One region of the Streptomyces sp. Xyl84 genome, then DNA from elsewhere that is predicted to be linked to it. Evidence: riboswitches for the same ligand, from Rfam matches in the RefSeq annotation. Region 1 holds a riboswitch; each other region holds the start of a gene.
The links. A riboswitch is a leader RNA that binds a small molecule or an ion and turns the genes downstream of it on or off. The one in region 1 is predicted to bind S-adenosylmethionine.

Region 1 (4,460 bases):
CACGTGCTCGTCGGGGGTGCCGGCGCCGAAGCTGACGCGGATGGCGTTGAGGGACTTCTCGCCGGGCGCGGCCTCGGGGGCGCCGCACTCGCCCTGGGTCTGCGGGTCGCTGCCGAGCAGGGTGCGCACCAGCGGGTGGGCGCAGAACAGGCCGTCGCGGACCCCGATGCCGTACTCGGCGGAGAGCGCGGCGGCGAAGTGCGAGCTGTTCCAGCCCGCCACCACGAAGGAGAGCACACCGACCCGCGGGGCGTCGTCCCCGAACAGGGAGAGCACCTTCACCTCGGGCACTCCGGCCAGCCCGTCGCGCACCTTGGCGATGAGGTACCGCTCGCGGGCCACCAGCGTGTCGAACCCGGCCTCGGTCAGCGCCTTGCAGGCCGCCGCGATCGAGTAGGCGCCGATGACGTTCGGCGAGCCGGCCTCGTGGCGGGCGGCGCTGTCGTGCCACTGCACGTCCACTCCCCCGTCCGCGCGCCGCGTCACCCGGCGGCTGGCGCCGCCGCCCGCGAGGTACGGCTCGGCCTCGCGCAGCCAGTCCGCGCGCCCGGCCAGCACACCGGAGCCGAAGGGGGCGTACAGCTTGTGCCCGGAGAAGGCGACCCAGTCGACGTCGAGGTCCTTGACCGACACCGGGTGGTGCGGGGCGAGCTGGGCGGCGTCCAGGACGATCCGGGCACCGTGCGCGTGGGCGGCGGCGGCCAGTTCCCGCACCGGCCACAGCTCGCCGGTGACGTTGGAGGCGCCGGTGACGCAGACCAGGGCGGGGCCGTGGGGCTCGCGCTCGGCCAGCGCCCGCTCCAGGGTCGCAACGGCCTGCTCCGGGGTGCGCGGGGCGTTGAGGTAGGTCACCTGGGCGTCGCGCCAGGGCAGCAGGGAGGCGTGGTGCTCGGTCTCGAAGACGAACACCCGGCAGTCGTCCGGGACGGCACGGGCCAGCAGGTTGAGGGAGTCGGTGGTGGAGCGGGTGAACACCACCTGGTCGTCCGCGCGGCAGTCGAGGAACTCGGCGACGGTGCGCCGGGCGTTCTCGAACAGGTCGGTGGAGAGCTGCGAGAGGTAGCCGGCCCCGCGGTGGACACTGCCGTAGTAGGGGGCGTACGCGGCCACGTCGTCCCAGACCCGCTGGAGCGCGGGGGCGCTGGCCGCGTAGTCGAGGGCCGCGTAGGTGACCTCGCCGCCGGTGACCAGCGGAACGGTCACATCCCGTCCCAGAACGGGCAGCGGGGCACAAACGGACTGGTCGGCGGCAAGGGTGGAGACAGACATGGGTGAACTCCCGTGAGAGCAGGCTGAATCCACCACGCGAGCGGACAGGGCTCCAGCGTGGTGAAGTGAGAAGAGGTGTGCGGAGGCGGGGCTCTGCGGCCTCGGGGCCGGTCGCCCTAACGCATTCGGTTGCTCACGGAAGGCTCCCTCGTACGACCAGGACCCCTGGTGATGCGAGGGGTCCGCGCTTGCCGTAGACCTCGCTGCCTACGACCTGGTCTTCACCCGGGGCACCCCGCCACGGACGGAGGGTTGCCGGACAGCCGGCCGGGGCCACATGGCTGTCACTCATGACCTGGTCCAACATCTTGCCACACGATCTTCCGGGCGCAAGGCGCGGTCCGGATCGTGGACCGCGCCCCGCGTCGCACCGCACGGCTCAGGCGTTGCTGGCGGCCACCCAGCGCTCCAGCGTGCGCCGGGCCGCCCCGGAGTCGATCGACTCGGCGGCCTTCTCCATCCCGGCCCGGATCTGCTCCGCCAGCGTCCCCCGGCCCGGTTCCAGGGCGACCAGGGCCGCCGCCGAGTTCAGCAGGACGGCGTCCCGTACGGGGCCGCTCTCGCCCTCCAGCAGCCGGCGGGCGACCTCGGCGTTGTAGGAGGCGTCCGCGCCGCGCAGCGCCTCCACCGGCACCAGGTCCAGGCCGACGTCGCGCGGGTCGAAGGCCTCCTCGGTGACCTTGCCGTCCCGGACGACCCACACCCGCGAGGTCGCGGTGGTGGTCAGCTCGTCGAGCCCGTCGTCGCCGCGGAAGACCAGGGAGGAGTTGCCGCGTTCGGCGAAGACGCCCGCCACGATCGGCGCCTCGTGCGCCACCGCGACACCGACCGCCTGGGCCTTCACCTTGGCCGGGTTGGTCAGCGGACCGAGCAGGTTGAACACCGTGCGGATGCCCAACTGCCCGCGGGCGGCGCCCACATGGCGCAGCGCCGGGTGGAACTTCACCGCGAAGCAGAAGGTGATCCCGGCCTCCTCGGCGACCTCGACCACCCGCCGCGGCGTCAGGTCGAGGTTGACGCCGAGCTTCTCCAGGACGTCGGAGGCGCCGGAGGCGGAGGACGCGGCCCGGTTGCCGTGCTTGACGACCTTCGCGCCGGTGCCCGCGACGACGATCGAGGACATGGTGGAGATGTTCACCGTCTTGGCGCCGTCGCCGCCGGTGCCGACGATGTCGACGGTGGCGCCGGGCACCTGGATCACGTTGGCGTGCTCGTACATCGTGCGGACGAGGCCGGTGATCTCCTCGACGGTGGCGCCCTTGGCGCGCAGGGCCACCGCGAAGGCCGCGATCTGGGCGTCGGTCGCCTCGCCGCCCATCATCCGGTCCATGGCCCAGGCGGTGTCGTCGGCGACCAGGTCCCGGCCCTCCAGCAGACCGTTCAGTATCCGGGGCCAGGAACGGCCCGCCGCGGTGTCGCCTCCAGCGGGGGTCACAGCGCTCATAAGCCGCTCCTGAATCGGTGCCCGGGGCTCCCGGACGCTATCTCTCGTACCGGTGTCCACCCTATCCAGCCCCGGGCACGGCGAAGGGCCCCGTCCGGGGTTCGGACGGGGCCCTTCGGCCTGGCGTGGCGACGCTCAGGGTTAAGTGATCAGTGGTGGCCGTGGCCGCTCGTGATCTCCTTGTACTCCTCGACGGTCGGCTTCGCGATCTGGCTGTCCTCACCGAAGTACGCGTTGCTGAGCTTGGCGCGCAGCTTCTCCGTACCCCCGACCTTGCGCTCGACACCGTTCTCGTCGACCGTCGGGCCGATCTCGGCCGGCTCGTACTGGTGGTGGGCCGTGAGGGTGTACAGCTGCTCCTGGCTGAGCGGCTCGTGGACCTCGATGAACTCACCGTGCGGCAGGCGCTTGATGATGCCGGACTCGCGGCCGTGCAGCACCTTGTCCTTGTCCCGGCGCTGCAGGCCGAGGCAGATCCGCTTCGTGACGACGAAGGTGACGACCGGCGCCAGGAAGAACGCGATGCGCACGAACCAGGTGATCGCGTTGATCGACAGGTGGAAGTGGGTGGCCCACAGGTCGTTTCCACCACCGACCAGCAGCACGAAGTACCAGGCGATCCACGCGGCACCGAAGGCCGTACGGGTCGGGACGTTGCGCGGGCGGTCCAGGATGTGGTGCTCGCGCCGGTCGCCGGTGACCCAGGACTCGATGAACGGGTACAGCGCGATGACCGCGAGGACCACACCGAAGAGCACCAGCGGGATGAACACGCCCAGGACCAGCGTGTGGCCCCAGAAGTTGATCTCCCAGCCGGGCATCGCACGGATGAGACCCTCGGCCATGCCCATGTACCAGTCGGGCTGGGCGCCGGTGGACACCTGGTCCGGACGGTAGGGGCCGATGGCCCAGACCGGGTTGATCTGCGCGATCGCCGCGATGGCCGCGATGGCACCGAAGACCAGGAAGAAGAAGCCTCCGGCCTTGGCCATGTAGACCGGCAGCAGCGGCATGCCGACGACGTTGTTGTTGGTCTTGCCGGGGCCCGCGAACTGCGTGTGCTTGTGGTAGAAGACCAGGATCAGGTGGCCGACCACCAGGCCGAGCATGATGCCCGGCAGCAGCAGGATGTGGATCGAGTAGAACCGGGCCACGAAGTCGTGACCGGGGAACTCGCCGCCGAAGAGGAAGTACGAGATGTACGTGCCGACGATCGGCACGGACAGGATCGCGCCCTCCATGAAGCGGACACCGGTGCCGGACAGCAGGTCGTCCGGGAGCGAGTAACCGGTGAAACCGGTGAACATGCCCAGGACGAACAGCAGGAAGCCGAACATCCAGTTGACCTCACGCGGCTTGCGGAACGCGCCGGTGAAGAACACACGCATCATGTGCACGAACATGCCCGCGAGGAAGATCAGCGCGGCCCAGTGGTGGATCTGCCGGATGAGCAGACCACCGCGCACCTCGAAGGAGATGTGCAGGGTCGAGTTGAACGCCTCGCTCATCAGCTGTCCCTGGAGCGGGACGTAGCTGCCGTGGTAGACCACCTCGTTCATCGACGGGTGGAAGAACAGCGTCAGATACACACCCGTGAGGATGATGATCAGGAAGCTGTAGAGGCAGACCTCACCCAGCATGAACGACCAGTGGTCGGGGAAGATCTTGCGCATGTTGGCCTTGGCCAGGCTGTAGATGCCCAGCCGGCCGTCGGCCCAGTCGGCGAGCTTCTCGCCGGCCGGTGCCT
Region 2 (4,460 bases), on a different replicon from region 1:
TGGAAGTCGCCATGGCCTCCGGTTTCGACGGCGACCTGCACCTCGAAGGCCGAGGGCTGCTCCTCGTCCCTTCGGTCTTCGGAGCGGGCTCGCCCGCCATCGACATCGACGCCGAACCGCAGCCCGTGGTGAGGTACCCCGTCGGCCACGACTCGGCACCGCCCTTCACGGTGCCGGTCCGCCCGGCCCCGTCCGCAGCACACACCTCACTGAGTTCACTGCTGGGCAGGACCCGCGCCTCCGTGCTGTACGCCATCGCCCAGCACCCCGGTTGCTCGACCAAGGAACTCGCCGCTCTCACGGGCATGACGCCCCCCAGCGCCAGCGAACACGCGACCACCCTGCGCGCGGCCGGACTGATCAGCACGGTCCGGCACCGCAACACGGCACTCCACAGCCCCACCGCCATGGGTATCGCTCTGCTCAACTCCCCGACTCACAGCGGCTCAAGTCCTGTCCGGGATGATCTGATGTCGCTCGATCGTGGGTGACAGGACGGTTCCCCGCGCGCCATGTCCGGGCAGGCGGGATGGCGGGCATCGAACGGATGCCGTACGCGACAGAGCGACGGCCCACGGGGCGAGCCCGGGCGGGCCGGAGCGTCGGCACGACCGGAAGGACCGAGGGGCCGGCACTCCCGGCCCGGGGACCGTTCCATCTGATGGACCGGCGTTGACATTCGTCCGGGTCATTGTCTTAACTACGTGCCCAGAACGGTCATGAGTGTCAGCGACAAGCCCTGGCTGGCTGACCGGCAACCCTCGCACCGCGGTGGGGTGCCCCAGGCGACGACCAGACCGATGAGACATCGGTAAGCGCGAGGCCCCCGGGGCCGGAACAGTGACGGTGACGCCATGTACGCAGCTCCCAGGACGGCGACACGCCGCCCGCAGGGCTGCGTACAGCCGTACCCGGCCCCCCTCGTCGCCGATCGCGCCATCGATCTGCTCCGCGTGAACAGCGCACTGTGTACCGCACCGGGCGACAGCGCCCGCTGCCGGGGCTGACACCTCCCCGCAGCGCCCGCTGCCGGGGCTGACATCTCCCTCAGCCCCCGCCTCCACCGACCGACACCGCCCGCGCGGTGTGCCGTCGTCCTCCACGCCCCGGTGCCTCGCCGTCGTCCGCGCCTGCGCGCGCCGCCGCGCTTCCGGGGTGTTCCCACCCAGCCGGAGCCCACCATGAGTGAACCCCCTGGCGCCACCGTCACCCTCGCCGAAGCGCCGGCCGCCGACGGACGTCAGCAAGCCCTCACCGCCCAGCGAGTGCTGCCGCTACGACGGCCGGGACGCTGGATCGCCACCGCGGCGGTCCTGGTCCTGGTCGCCCAGTTCGTCCACGGACTGGCCTCCAACCCCTTCTACCAGTGGGACCGCTTCGGCTACTGGTTCCTGCGGCCGAACATCCTCGAGGGACTCCTCATCACCTGCGAAGTCACCGCCTACAGCGCGGTGCTGGGCCTCCTCGGCGGCATCCTGCTGGCCGTCGCCCGGCTGTCGAGGAGCCCGGTGCTGCGCGCGGTCAGCTGGACCTACGTCTGGGCTCTGCGCTCCATCCCGCTCATCGTGGTGCTGATCTTCCTCTACAACTTCAGCGCCCTGTACAAGACGCTGAGTGTCGGAGTCCCCTTCGGCCCGGCCTTCCTCACCTTCGACGAGTCCCGGCTCGCCACCGACATGGCCGTCGCCGTCGTCGGCCTCAGCCTCAACGAGGCCGCCTACGCCGCCGAGGTGGTACGCGGCGGCATCCTCTCCGTCGACCAGGGCCAGCACGAGGCGGCCACCGCGCTCGGGCTGCCGAAGAGCTACCAGTTCCGGAGGATCGTCTTTCCGCAGGCGCTGCGCTCGATCGTCCCCAACTACGTCAACCAGCTCATCGGCCTCGTCAAGGGCACCTCGCTGGTCTTCTACGTCTCCCTGCTGGACCTGTTCGGCACCGCCCAGTCCATGGGCTCCACCTACCCCGGCGACATCGTGCCGCTGCTGCTGGTCGTCACCGTCTGGTACCTGGTCCTGACCAGCGTCGTCTCCGTTCTCCAGTTCTACGTCGAGCGGTACTACGCCCGCGGTGCCACCCGCGGCCTGCCGCCGACGCCGCTGCAAAGGCTCCGCACCGGTCTCGGTGACCTGCGGACCCGCATCCGCCGGGAGGCCGCCGTATGACCGCCAGGACGCCCGAAGCCCCGGCCGCCGTCGAGCCCGCCACCGTGGAAGTGCACGACGTGCACAAGTGGTACGGCCCGCACCGGGTGCTGAACGGCATCGACCTGACCGTCCGCCCCGGTGAGGTCACCGTCATCCTCGGCCCGTCCGGCTCCGGGAAGTCCACCCTGCTGCGGGTCATCAACCACCTGGAGCAGCCCGAGATCGGCTACGTCAGCATCAACGGCGAGCTGATCGGCGTGAAGCGGCAGGGCGAGCGGCTGAGGGAGCTGAGCGAGAGGGCCATCCTCACCCAGCGCGCCCGGATCGGCTTCGTCTTCCAGAACTTCCACCTCTTCCCGCACCTGACCGTCCTCGACAACGTGGCCGCCGCGCCGGTCGCCACCGGGAAGCTCGGCAAGCCCGAGGCCCTGGAACTCGCGCGCGAACTCCTCGGCCGGGTCGGCCTCGCCGACAAGACCGGCGCCTATCCACGCCAGCTCTCCGGGGGCCAGCAGCAGCGTGTCGCCATCGCCCGCGCCCTCGCGCTGCGCCCCGGCGTCATCCTCTTCGACGAGCCGACCTCCGCCCTGGACCCCGAACTCGTCGGCGAGGTCCTCGCCGTCATCAAGGACCTGGCGACCAGCGGCACCACCCTCGTCATCGTCACCCACGAGATCGGCTTCGCCCGCGAGATCGCCGACCGGGTCGTCTTCATCGACGGCGGAAGGATCGTCGAACAGGGGACGCCCACCGAGGTCCTCGACACACCCCGGCACGAGCGGACCCGGGACTTCCTCAGCAAGGTCCTCTGACGCGCCGCACCCCTCGACCTCCCCACCCCGCCCTCATCCCCTGAAGCGACAAGGAACAGCCATGTCTGCCCACTTCACCCGACGCAGCCTGATACGCGGCATCACCGCGGCGACCGCCGTCGCCACCCTCGCCACCGGGCTCGCCGCCTGCGGTGGCGACAGCGAAGCCGCCACCGCGGTGAGCGACACCGCCGGCACCGTCACCGTCGGCCGGCTGTCCAACGGTGCCGCCAAGGAGACCACCCTGAAGGTCTCGGAGGTCAAGTCCATCAGCGCCGAACTGCCCGACGCCGTCAAGAAGAGCGGCAAACTGGTGATCGGCTCCGGCACCCTGCCGTCAGGCTCCCCGCCGCTGGGCTTCGTGGGCAGCGACCAGAAGACCCTCACCGGGTCCGAGGCCGACCTGGGCAGACTGGTCGCGGCCGTCCTCGGCCTCGAACCCGAGGTCAAGCGGTTCACCTGGGAGAACCTCTTCGTCGGCATCGACAGCGGCAAGGTGAACGTCGGCTTCTCGAACATCACCGACACCGAGGAGCGCAAGCACAAGTACGAGTTCGCCTCCTACCGCAAGGACGACCTCGCCTTCGAGACGCTCAAGTCCTCGAAGTGGACCTTCGGCGGCGACTACCGGGCCCTCGCGGGCAAGACCGTCTCGGTCGGCGCGGGCACCAACCAGGAGCGGATCCTGCTGGAGTGGCAGAAGAAGCTCCAGAGCGAGGGCAAGAAGCTCACCGTCAAGTACTTCCAGGACAACAACAGCCTCTACCTGGCCCTGAACAGCGGCAAGATCGACGCCTACCTGGGCCCCAGCCCCAACCTCTCCTACCACGTCACCCAGACCGCGAGCACCCCCGACCCGACCAGGATCGCCGGCCAGTACTCCGGTGCCGGCGAGGCCCTCCAAGGGCTGATCGCGGCCACCGCGAAGAAGGGCAGCGGCCTGGCCAGGCCCCTCACCGACGCGATCAACCACCTGATCGAGAACGGCCAGTACGCCAAGTGGCTCGCCGCCTGGAACCTCTCCCACGACGCCGTCACCAAGTCCGAGGTCAACCCGCCCGGACTGCCGCTCGACAACTCCTGACCACTGCGTACCCCGGACTCCACCGCCGCCCGCGGTGGAGTGCCCGCGCGCCGCACACCCGAGCCGCCCACGGAGAACGCCACGCCATGTCCGTCACCACCCTCGACGCAGGCCCCTCGCACATCCTGGACAACCCCGCCTGGGCCGCGCTCACCGGCCCCCACGCCCACCTCGCCCGACGCATCGGCCGTGCCGCCCGCTACCACGAGGACGTGTCCCCCTTCCACGCCGTCTCCGACGAGGACGACCCGCGCGCCTGGGCCGACCTCGCCGCGCTCGTCGGCCCCGGCGGCACCGCCTCGGTGCGGAGCGTCACGCAGACTCCGCGTGGCTGGGAGATCGTGCGCACCGGACACGGCGTCCAGCTCGTGGACACCGGCGTGCGCGCGGAGCCCGACCGCGAGGCCGTACGGCTCGGCC
Region 3 (4,460 bases), 1.3 Mb from region 1:
TCCCGGTCGGCGTCGCCGAGCGCGGCGCACACCCAGACCGCGCCCGCGTCCGGGCCGATCGCGGAGAGACCGGAGACCAGCCCTCCGCCGCCGCGTTTCGCGTGCAGGGAGCCGTCCTCGCGCAGATCGTACGAAACCGGCCCGCGATTGGACGCGACCAGCACTTCGGCACCGTGCGTTGCAGCCATGGTCCTCAACCTAGCCCGGCTTTCGAACGCTCAAACGTACGCGGCGGCGGCCCGCCCCCGCCGCGGGCCCGGTCCCGGCCACCCGTCCGGTCGCGGCCCGCACCCGGGTCCGGTCACCCGCGCGAAGGCCCGCACCAGGGCCCGGGCACCCGCCCCGCGGCCCCCTCCGGTGAGGCCACCCGTCCGGGGGCCCGGTGCAGGTGCGGACCGCCCGCCCCGCGGCGCGCACCAGGTACCGGCCATCGCCGCACGGCGGTCCTCGGCCCTGGCCCGCTTCGGGTTCAGGTCACCCCGCCCGGCGGCCCGCATCAGCTCCCGGCCGCGTCCGGCGGCCCGGCACCGGGTCCCGCCCCCGTCCGGCGGCCGGGCGCGGGTTCAGGTCACCCGTCCGGCGGCCCGCATCAGCTCCCGGCCGCGTCCGGCGGCCCGGCACCGGGTCCCGCCCCCGTCCGGCGGCCGGGCGCGGGTTCAGGTCACCCGTCCGGCGGCCCGCGCCGGGTCCTGGCGATGCGCCCCCGGCCCGCTTCGGGTCAGGCCACCCGGCGGGCCGCGTACTCCGCGATCTCCGTCATCGGGGGGCGTTCCTCGGTGTCCACCGAGTACGTACGCGGCTCGAAGCCGTCCGCGCCCCGCTCGAACTGCGTGAGCGAGGGGCGGAGCAGGTGGCCGCGGGCCAGGCGGAGCTGGGCGGTGCGGTAGATCGCGGCGGACATCCGGCCGAGCGCCTGCCCGTCCTGGTGGCGGTGGATGCGCTCGCCGACGTCCACCTGGGCGAGCGCGTCCAGGCCGACCAGGTGCAGCGCGTCGACGAGCATGCCCAGCTCGACGCCGTACCCGACGGGGAACGGCAGTTGCTCCAGCAGCGAGCGGCGGGCCGCGTACTCACCGCCGAGCGGCTGCACGAATCCGGCCAGCTGCGGCCAGTGCATGTTGAGCAGCGGCCGGGCCATCAGCTCGGTGACCCGGCCGCCCTGCCCGGCGGCGGTGCCCAGCGGGCGGTCGTACATCGCCTTGACCAGCTGCACCTCCGGATCGGTGAGCAGCGGCCCGACGATGCCGGTGACGAAGTCGGCGGAGAACTCCCGCAGGTCGGCGTCGACGAAGCAGACGACGTCCCCGCGGGTCACCAGCAGCGAGCGCCACAGCACCTCGCCCTTGCCGGGCACCGCGGGGATGCGGGGGAGGATCGCGTCGCGGTGCACCACCCGGGCGCCCGCCGCGGCGGCCACCGCCGAGGTGCGGTCGGTGGAGCCGGAGTCGACCACGACGAGTTCGTCGACCAGCGGGGTCCGCGCCATCAGGTCGCGGCGGATCACGGAGACGATGTCGCCGACCGTCTCCTCCTCGTTCAGCGCGGGCAGCACGACGCTGACCGAGGAGCCGCTCGCGCGTTTGGCGGCCAGCACGCCGTCGAGCGGCCGATCGGCGACGGACCAGGACCGTGTCCTCAGCCAGCGCTCGACTTCTTCCAGCACGGTCGGTGACTCCTCACTCCTGCTCGGCTCGCCGCGGCCCGCTGCCCGGCCCGGATCACATCATCGTGTGATCTGTCTCGCGGTTCGGACGACCGTCTCGCCCCGTCCTGGCCGTCGGTTACAGTCTTGAACAACGCGGACGACGCTCGCATGCCGGGGTCGCCGCGACCTGCCACCGCGTGATCGCGCAGCGGGACACAACAGCAGGACCTCAACCGAATACCGCTCATCCAGAGGGGCAGAGGGACACGGCCCGATGAAGCCCCGGCAACCCTCCAGCCGGTCTCGTACCGACGGATCGCTGTACGTCAGCCGTCCGCTCGCCACCGCGGGGCTCCCGGCTAGGGAAGGTGCCAAATCCGTCTCACGGCGAGATGCGTCGTGAGGAAGATGAGGAGAAAGGGCCTCGCCTCCATGGCTGTGCAGACAGTTGCCACCAGCACCGACACCCCCTCCGTCGACCTCGGCCCCGCCGCGGCGCTCAGCTGCCGCGAGTGCGGTCACCGCGTCCCGCTGGGCCCGGTCTTCGCCTGCGAGGAGTGTTTCGGCCCGCTGGAGATCGCCTACGACTTCTCGGGCTACGACACCGAGGAACTGCGCAAGAGGATCGAGGCCGGTCCGGCGAACATCTGGCGCTACGCCCCGCTGCTGCCCGTCCCCGCCGACGTGGCCGGCAAGCCGAACCTCAACCCCGGCTGGACCAAGCTCGTCCAGGCCGACCACCTCGCCGCCGAACTCGGCGTCGACGCCGGCAAGCTCTTCGTCAAGGACGACTCCGGCAACCCGACGCACTCCTTCAAGGACCGCGTCGTCGCCCAGGCCCTGGAGGCCGCCCGTGCCTTCGGCTTCACCACCCTGTCCTGCTCCTCCACCGGCAACCTGGCCGGTGCCGTCGGCGCCGCCGCCGCCCGCGCCGGCCTGCGCTCGTGCGTGTTCATCCCGCACGACCTGGAGCAGGGCAAGGTCGTCATGGCCGCGGTCTACGGCGGCGAGCTCGTCGGCATCGAGGGCAACTACGATGACGTGAACCGTTTCTGCTCCGAGCTGATCGGCGACCCGGCCGGCGAGGGCTGGGGCTTTGTCAACGTCAACCTGCGGCCGTACTACGCCGAGGGCTCCAAGACGCTGGCGTACGAGATCTGCGAGCAGCTCGGCTGGCGGCTGCCGGACCAGATCGTCGTCCCGATCGCCTCCGGCTCGCAGCTCACCAAGGTCGACAAGGGCCTGCGCGAGCTGATCGCGCTCGGGCTGGTCGAGGACAAGCCGTACAAGATCTTCGGCGCGCAGGCCGAGGGCTGCTCGCCGGTGTCCACCGCCTTCAAGGCCGGGCACGACGTCGTCCGGCCGCAGAAGCCGGACACCATCGCCAAGTCCCTCGCCATCGGCAACCCCGCCGACGGGCCGTACGTGCTGGACATCGCGCGCCGCACCGGCGGAGCGGTGGAGGATGTGACGGACGCGCAGATCGTCGACGCGATCAAGCTGCTCGCCCGCACCGAGGGCATCTTCGCGGAGACCGCGGGCGGTGTGACGGTCGGTGTCACGAAGAAGCTGATCGAGGCCGGCGTCCTCGACCCGACGAAGACCACCGTCGTCCTGAACACGGGTGACGGCCTGAAGACCCTGGACGCGGTGGCCGGCACCGGTCTGACCGCCACCATCCGCCCGACCCTGGACTCCTTCCGAGAGGCTGGCCTCGCATCATGAGCGTGACCGTTCGCATCCCCACCATCCTGCGCACCTACACCGGCGGGCAGGCCGAGGTGAGCGCCGAGGGCGCCACGCTCGCCGATGTCATCTCCGACCTGGAGAAGAACCACACGGGCATCGCCGCGCGCGTGCTGGACGACCAGGGCAAGCTGCGCCGCTTCGTCAACGTCTACGTCAACGACGACGACGTGCGTTTCGAGCAGGGCCTCCAGACGGCGACCCCGGACGGCGCCGGCGTCTCGATCATCCCGGCGGTCGCCGGCGGCTGACCATTACCGTAGGTAATGGCGCTCACCGAGCGTGCCGTGAATTGCCCCCTCCGCGAGAGAAGCGGAGGGGGCAATTCCATGTGATTGAGCGCGGTAGAGTTGGGGAACGCGCCCCTGATCTTCGGGATGAGCGCCTGTTGATTCCTGCCGCCCGCCGATGAGAAGCAGCCAAAATGCGCGGGTATTCTGCGGCATTTGTCGTGCTTTGTGGGGCCCGACTTGCCCGGGGATCGACTGAATTCTCGTCACATTCCGGACCGCTCCCGCCCGGAATTCTCGTCCGATTGACCTGTTGCAGACGGCAGTTGGACAGATACATTCAGCCGCGGTCGACGCGTTCCGGCGCACGCCCCCGATCCACGGGGGGTGAGGTCTGACCCGGATCCGCGAAGTGCGGATCTGTGCAAGGGCCAGTAATAGGGGAGTTAGGCATGGCTCAGGGCACCGTCAAGTGGTTCAACGCGGAGAAGGGGTACGGCTTCATCGCGGTCGACGGTGGTGCGGACGTCTTCGTCCACTACAGCGCGATCCAGATGGACGGCTACCGCACGCTGGAAGAGGGCCAGCGGGTCGAGTTCGAGATCTCGCAGGGTCAGAAGGGCCCGCAGGCCGACATGGTTCGCGTCACCGCCTGAACGTACGTCACACGAAGGGCCCACACCCCCACGGGGGTGTGGGCCCTTCGTCCGTTCCCGCCCGGCCGCCCCGCCCGGCCGCCCCGCCCGACCGGCACGGCCCCCGTTCGTCCCCGGCTGATCCGGTACGCGCGCACCCCCGGCGCGCGCGCCCTCCCGTCACCCGACCACCACCCCTCATCG

Region 2: it holds a riboswitch for S-adenosylmethionine, as region 1 does, so the genes downstream of both, AC6I72_RS33610 (amino acid ABC transporter permease) here and AC6I72_RS23135 (aminotransferase class V-fold PLP-dependent enzyme) in region 1, are expected to answer to the same signal.
Region 3: it holds a riboswitch for S-adenosylmethionine, as region 1 does, so the genes downstream of both, thrC (threonine synthase) here and AC6I72_RS23135 (aminotransferase class V-fold PLP-dependent enzyme) in region 1, are expected to answer to the same signal.

The regions. Positions count from the first base shown of each region.
Region 1 covers NZ_AP029182.1:5,335,713-5,340,172, reverse strand. The annotation lists gene AC6I72_RS23135 (aminotransferase class V-fold PLP-dependent enzyme) at 1-1,269, opposite strand, end outside; SAM riboswitch class IV at 1,449-1,565, opposite strand; gene trpD (anthranilate phosphoribosyltransferase) at 1,649-2,713, opposite strand; gene qcrB (cytochrome bc1 complex cytochrome b subunit) at 2,863-4,460, opposite strand, start outside.
Region 2 covers NZ_AP029183.1:412,601-417,060, reverse strand. The annotation lists gene AC6I72_RS33615 (winged helix-turn-helix domain-containing protein) at 1-491, shown strand, start outside; SAM riboswitch class IV at 716-824, shown strand; gene AC6I72_RS33610 (amino acid ABC transporter permease) at 1,182-2,162, shown strand; gene AC6I72_RS33605 (amino acid ABC transporter ATP-binding protein) at 2,159-2,956, shown strand; gene AC6I72_RS33600 (transporter substrate-binding domain-containing protein) at 3,018-4,040, shown strand; gene AC6I72_RS33595 (GNAT family N-acetyltransferase) at 4,127-4,460, shown strand, end outside.
Region 3 covers NZ_AP029182.1:4,011,713-4,016,172, forward strand. The annotation lists gene AC6I72_RS17480 (alpha,alpha-trehalose-phosphate synthase (UDP-forming)) at 1-188, opposite strand, end outside; gene AC6I72_RS17485 (glucosyl-3-phosphoglycerate synthase) at 719-1,663, opposite strand; SAM riboswitch class I at 1,887-2,060, shown strand; gene thrC (threonine synthase) at 2,078-3,370, shown strand; gene AC6I72_RS17495 (MoaD/ThiS family protein) at 3,367-3,642, shown strand; gene AC6I72_RS17500 (cold-shock protein) at 4,074-4,277, shown strand.